One region of the Streptomyces sp. NPDC042002 genome, then DNA from elsewhere that is predicted to be linked to it. Evidence: riboswitches for the same ligand, from Rfam matches in the RefSeq annotation. Region 1 holds a riboswitch; the other holds the start of a gene.

Region 1 (3,327 bases):
CGGCGCGGCTGGCCGGTGCCAAGCTGCGCGCGGACATCCGGGCGGTCACGGGACTCACGGGGTCGGTGGGGCTCGCCGCCTCCAAGATGCTGGCGAAGATCGCCTCGGAGCAGGCCAAGCCCGACGGCCTCGTGCTGATCGAGCCGGGCACCGAGCGCGCGCTGCTGGGGCCGATGCCGGTGCGGACGCTGCCGGGTGTGGGGCCGGCGACCGGCGACCATCTGCGGCGGGCCGGGATCACCACCGTCGAGGAGCTCGCCGAGGCGGGCGAGGACGAGCTCGTACGGCTGGTGGGGAAGGCGCACGGGCACGCCCTGTTCGCGATGGCGCTGGCCCACGACGTGCGGCCCGTGGTGGCCGAACGGGAGACCAAGTCGGTGTCGGTCGAGGACACCTACGACGTGGACATCCACGACCGGGTCCGGGTGGAGCTGGAGGTGCAGCGGCTCGCGGACCGGTGTGTGCGGCGGCTGCGCCGGGCCGGGCTGTCGGGGCGGACGATCGTGCTGAAGGTGCGCAGGTACGACTTCTCGACGCTGACCCGGTCCGAGACGCTGCGGGGGCCCACGGACGATCCCGGGGTCGTCCGGGAGGCCGCCGCGCGGCTGCTGGAGGGCGTGGACACGACCGGAGGCGTGCGGCTGCTGGGAGTCGGCGTCTCCGGGCTCGCCGACTACACGCAGGAGGACCTGTTCGCGCAGGCGCAGGCCGCCGCCGTGGGGGAGCCGGTGGCCGAGGAGCATTCCGCGGACGAGCCGGCCGAGGGCGCCCCGGTGGAGGAGGGGCGGCCCGCGGAGCGGCGGTGGTCCTCCGGGCACGATGTGCGCCATGCCGAGTACGGGCACGGCTGGGTGCAGGGGAGCGGGCTGGGGCGGGTCACCGTGCGGTTCGAGACTCCGTATTCCGAGCCCGGGCGGGTGCGGACGTTCCGGACGGACGATCCGCGGCTGGAACCGGCGGATCCGCTGCCCCTGGTGGAGCGAAGACCCGGGGACGCCGACGGGTTCCCGGCGGCTCCCGGGCCGTCGGCGTCAGAAGCCGCGACGCAACGTCCGGGCCTACGACCAGGTCCGGGCGTGGGCCCGGACCTGTACACCGGCCCGGACGCGGGCCCGGACCCGGACGGGAGTCGCGACGCGGATCCGGCCACCCGGGAAGCTCAGGCGTCCTCCGTGCCCGCGATCCGGCCGAAGTCCCGGTCCGGCGGTATCGGGGACGCCACGTCGAGACCGTAGTGGTGGTAGAGCTGGAGTTCCTGTTCGGGGGAGAGATGACGCCCGACGCCGAAGTCGGGGGCGTCCTTGATCAGGGCTCGGTCGAAGGGGATGCGCAAGGTCCCCTCGACGATCTCGCTGGGCTCCAGGGGCACGAAGGCGTCCCTGCTGAACAGCCCTGTGCGTATGGCCGCCCACTCCGGGACACCGGTCGCGTCGTCGAGATAGACCTCGTCGATCGTGCCGATCTTGGTGCCGTTGCTGTCGAACGCCTTGCGGCCGATCAGGTTGCGCGGATCGATGTCGGTCTGCACGGTCCCTCCAGTGGTCGCAAACTCATCCGTAAGTACTACGAAAGAGCACATTTGTGAAGGCGGCCACTCGAAGGCTGATGTCTTGTCCTCGCTGGTAGGCTGGCAGACGGCTGCTGATCCCGTGCGGGAGAGTCCTCCAGATTTCACCGGAGGCGCCGAAGGAGCAAATCCTCCCCGGAATCTCTCAGGCTCACGTACCGCACGGACGAGGTCACTCTGGAAAGCAGGGCGGGTGCCGATGGCCTCCGCTCTCACCGACGGTGAAAGTCGGGTCGTCCGCGGACGACCCGGTGAAACTCTCAGGTTGAGATGACAGAGGGGGAGGCCGTCGGGGTACCCGTGCCGGGGTGCCCCTCGAAGGTCGCGTCAGACCAGGAGGCCTCCGCCATGACCGCCCCTCGCATTCCGCTTTCCGAGCTCGAACAGGGCATTCCCTTCGAGCAGCGCCACATCGGGCCCGACTCCGAAGCCCGGGCCAAGATGCTCGCGCAGGTCGGCTACGGCTCGCTCGACGAGCTGACGGCCGCCGCGGTGCCGGACGTGATCAAGAACGCCGAGGCCCTGAAGCTGCCGGCCGCGCGGACCGAGGCCGAGGTACTGGCCGAGCTCCGCTCCCTCGCGGACCGCAACGAGGTGCTCGGCTCGATGATCGGCCTCGGTTACTACGGCACGTTCACGCCGCCGGTGATCCTGCGCAACGTCATGGAGAACCCGGCCTGGTACACCGCGTACACGCCGTACCAGCCGGAGATCTCGCAGGGCCGTCTCGAGGCGCTGCTGAACTTCCAGACCGTCGTCGCCGAGATCACCGGACTGCCGACCTCCGGCGCCTCCCTCCTCGACGAGGGCACCGCCGCCGCCGAGGCGATGGCGCTGTCCCGCCGCATGGGCAAGAACAAGAAGGGCCTCTTCCTGGTCGACGCGGACGCGCTGCCGCAGACCATCGCCGTCATAGAGACCCGCGCCGAGCCGACCGGCGTCGAGATCGTCGTCGCCGACCTCGCCGACGGCATCCCGGCCGGCCTCGCCGGGCGCGAGATCAACGGCGTGCTGATCCAGTACCCGGGCGCCTCCGGTGCCGTACGCGACATCAAGCCGATCGTCGAGCAGGCGCACGAGCTGGGCGCGGTCGTCACCGTCGCCGCCGATCTGCTCGCCCTGACCCTGCTGACCTCGCCCGGCGAGCTCGACGCGGACATCGCGATCGGTACGACGCAGCGCTTCGGTGTGCCGATGGGCTTCGGCGGACCGCACGCCGGTTACATGGCGGTCCGCGAGAAGTTCGCGCGCAGCCTCCCCGGCCGGCTGGTCGGTGTGTCCGTGGACGCCGACGGGAACAAGGCGTACCGCCTCGCCCTGCAGACGCGTGAGCAGCACATCCGCCGCGAGAAGGCGACCAGCAACATCTGTACGGCTCAGGTGCTGCTCGCCGTGATGGCCGGCATGTACGCCGTCTACCACGGTCCCGACGGCCTGCGGACCATCGCGTGGCGTACCCACCGCTACGCCACGGTCCTGGCCGCGGGTCTCACCGCCGGCGGCGTCGAGGTCGTGCACGGCGCGTACTTCGACACGCTCACCGTGCGGGTCCCGGGCCGCGCCGCCGAGACCGTGGCCGCCGCCCGCGACCACGGCGTCAACCTCCACCGCGTCGACGCCGACCAGGTGTCGATCTCGTGCGACGAGACGACCACGCGCGAGCAGCTGGCCGCCGTGTGGACCGCCTTCGGCGTCGACGGCGACATCGAGGCGCTGGACGCGAGCGCGGAGGACACCCTGCCGGCCGCGCTGCTGCGCAC
Region 2 (3,327 bases), on a different contig from region 1:
CGTCCGGGTTGACGGCGATGCCGACCTGCGGCGGAAGGCCGCGGGCGAACTCCACGGCGGGCGCGATCGTGTACGACATGTGGCCGCCGGTGACCTGGCGGAACTGCTCCTCGGAGCTGAAGACGGGGACGTACACCTGGCCCCCGAGGTCCATCGTGGGCAGATCGAGCGGACCGCTCTGCGGGCCGCCGCCGTTGGGCAGCGGCACCCATACGAAGCTGCGGCCGAGCGCCTCGACGATACGAGCGGCCGCCGAGGGCCCCGCGGGCATGCTGAGGGAGGAGGACAACACCTCCTCCAGCTCGTTGCCGGGCCAGCCGCCGTGCGGATGGGGGTGCGCCTGTGCCGGAAAGTCCATCTGTCTACCGCCCGCTTCGAACCGTTGTTCCGGCTGGAAAGATTAGTGGGCCACCGCAACCGGTCAGTGGCCGAAGTCGATCCCGCGCAGGACGTCCGCCGCGTCCCGGTCGATCAGCACCGCCGAGCCGCACCCCGGGGGCAGGTCTCCCCTCTCGGCGGAGCGCAGCAGCCGGGCGACCGCGCCGCGATGGCGGGCGAAGGCGTAGCGCGAGACGCCCCGGCCGCGCTCGCGCTGCCCGTCCCGCGCGGTGCCCGGCGGGACGTCGAGCAGCAGCAGGTGCAGCGCGCCGCCCCGGCGCCGGGCCTCGCGGGCGAGCCAGCGGCGCACCCAGGCCTGCGTACCGCAGTCGTGCACGACGAGTCCGCCGCCGCCCCGCAGCGCGCGGCGCAGGCCGGCGTAGTGCGCGAGGCGGACGAGGGGGCGGTAGAGGACGTACGGCACCAGGCGGGCCATCCGGCCGTCCCAGCGCTCGCGGGTGTCCTGCGAGTCGACGCGCGCGCCCCGCACGGCCCGCCGCATCAGCGTCGACTTTCCGCTGCCGGGCAGTCCGGTGACCACCACGAGGTCGCGCGCCCCGAAGCGGAGACCGTGCGGGCTGTGTCCGACCCGGTCGCGGAGGTCCCGGACGACAGGCGCCGGCAGCGGGCCGCGCGCCTCCCGGGCCGGTGCGCCGGGCTGCTCCGGCAGCGCGAGACCCGAGGTCGTCGCGTACGCCGTGGTCCTGTTCACCGTGACCGTCCTCCCCTTGGGTGTGGAGTCCCATCCCCGTCGACTGTAAAGAGAAGGTAATGCCCGGCGCTTCCCCTTTTCATGCGCGGACTGCCACAGCCCGGTTACAGATGCCGGTCTGCCGGGATCGGACGGCACGTGCGATGATGGCCCCGCCAACTGCATACCGGCCGCTTGAATCCGCGCGGGAGAGTCCTGGGTACGTGTACCCGGGCGCCGAAGGAGCAAGTCCCTCCCTTGAATCTCTCAGGCCCCGTTACCGCGCGGGCGAGGCACATCTGAAAAGCGGGCCGCTCACCGGTGGCTCCACCCAAGGTGCAAATCAGGACCACCGTTTCGCGGGGTCCTGATGAACCTCTCAGGTTCCGATGACAGATGGGGAGGAACGACCTCGCCGTCATGCCTTGGGAGCCAGACCGATGAGCAGCACCGCACCCCGTCACACCGCGCTCGATGCCCTGCATCGCTCGCTGGGCGCGACGATGACCGACTTCGCAGGCTGGGACATGCCCCTGCGCTACGGCTCCGAGCGCGACGAGCACCTCGCCGTCCGCACGAAGGCCGGCCTCTTCGACCTCTCCCACATGGGCGAGATCACCGTCACCGGCCCCGAGGCCGCGGCTCTCCTGAACCACGCGCTGGTCGGCAACATCGCCACCGTCGGCGTGGGCCGCGCCCGCTACACCATGATCTGCCAGGAGGACGGCGGCATCCTGGACGACCTGATCGTCTACCGCCTGGCCGAGCACGAAGCCGGTTCCTCTCACTACATGGTCGTCGCGAACGCCTCCAACGCCCAGGTGGTGCTGGACGCGCTGACCGGGCGCGCCGCCGGTTTCGACGCCGTGGTGCGCGACGACCGTGACGCGTACGCGTTGATCGCCGTACAGGGGCCCGAGTCCTCCGGCATCCTCAAGGCGGTCACCGACGCGGACCTGGACGGCCTGAAGTACTACGCGGGCCTGCCGGGCACGGTGGCCGGCGTTCCGGCCCTGATCGCCCGCACCGGCTACACCGGCGAGGACGGCTTCGAGCTGTTCGTCGCCCCCGCCGACGCCGAGAAGGTGTGGCAGGCGCTGACCGACGCGGGCACCCCCGCCGGTCTTGTCCCCTGCGGTCTGTCGTGCCGCGACACGCTGCGCCTGGAGGCCGGCATGCCGCTGTACGGGCACGAGCTGACCACCTCGCTGACCCCCTTCGACGCCGGTCTCGGCCGGGTCGTGAAGTTCGAGAAGGACGGCGACTTCGTGGGGCGCGCGGCGCTGACCGAAGCCGCCGAGCGTGCCGCTTCCGAGCCGCCGCGGGTCCTCGTCGGCCTGATCGCCGAGGGGCGTCGCGTGCCGCGCGCCGGGTACTCGGTCGTCGTCGGCGGCCAGGTGATCGGCGAGATCACCTCCGGCGCCCCGTCCCCCACGCTGGGCAAGCCGATCGCCATGGCGTACGTCGACGCCGCGCACGCCGCGCCGGGCACCGCCGGTGTCGGTGTGGACATCCGGGGCAGCCACGAACCGTACGAGGTCGTGGCGCTGCCGTTCTACAAGCGCCGGAAGTGACACTGGTCCGCACGGGCCGGACGTGACACCGGTCCGCACGGGCCGGACATGACACGGATCCCCGTCGGGCTCCGGCGCTGACGGGCGATCCCGTCGGGCTCCGGACGTGACCCTGGGCACATCCGCCCGGGTCACCCACGCTTCCCTCCATCAGCACTCCCACGCGTACAGGAGAATTCAGGTCATGAGCAACCCCCAGAAGCTGCGCTACAGCAAGGAGCACGAGTGGCTGTCCGTCGCCGAGGACGGCGTCGCGACGGTCGGCATCACCGAGTACGCGGCCAACGCGCTCGGCGATGTCGTCTACGCCCAGTTCCCGGCGGTCGGTGACACGGTGACCGCGGGCGAGTCCTGTGGCGAGCTGGAGTCGACCAAGTCGGTCAGCGACCTGTACTCCCCCGTCGACGGCGAGGTCGTCGAGGCCAACCAGGACGTCGTGGACGACCCGTCGCTCGTGAACTCCGCGCCCTTCGAGGGCGGCTGGCTGTTCAAGGTGCGCGTCGCGGGCGAGCCCGAGGACCTGATGTCCGCCGACGAGTACACCGCCTTCACCGCCGGCTGAGGAGTCACCGCATGTCGCTTCTGAACACCCCCCTTCACGAGCTGGACCCGGACGTCGCGGCCGCCGTCGACGCCGAGCTGCACCGCCAGCAGTCCACCCTGGAGATGATCGCCTCGGAGAAC

The links. A riboswitch is a leader RNA that binds a small molecule or an ion and turns the genes downstream of it on or off. The one in region 1 is predicted to bind glycine.
Region 2: it holds a riboswitch for glycine, as region 1 does, so the genes downstream of both, gcvT (glycine cleavage system aminomethyltransferase GcvT) here and gcvP (aminomethyl-transferring glycine dehydrogenase) in region 1, are expected to answer to the same signal.

The regions. Positions count from the first base shown of each region.
Region 1 is NZ_JBVJCT010000033.1:9,370-12,696, forward strand. It holds gene ACZ6KY_RS32885 (DNA polymerase IV) at 1-1,235, shown strand, start outside; gene ACZ6KY_RS32890 (PRC-barrel domain-containing protein) at 1,160-1,528, opposite strand; glycine riboswitch at 1,643-1,738, shown strand; gene gcvP (aminomethyl-transferring glycine dehydrogenase) at 1,916-3,327, shown strand, end outside.
Region 2 is NZ_JBVJCT010000023.1:69,200-72,526, forward strand. It holds gene ACZ6KY_RS27990 (enhanced serine sensitivity protein SseB) at 1-358, opposite strand, end outside; gene ACZ6KY_RS27995 (AAA family ATPase) at 422-1,090, opposite strand; glycine riboswitch at 1,266-1,362, shown strand; glycine riboswitch at 1,363-1,475, shown strand; gene gcvT (glycine cleavage system aminomethyltransferase GcvT) at 1,510-2,643, shown strand; gene gcvH (glycine cleavage system protein GcvH) at 2,828-3,205, shown strand; gene glyA (serine hydroxymethyltransferase) at 3,217-3,327, shown strand, end outside.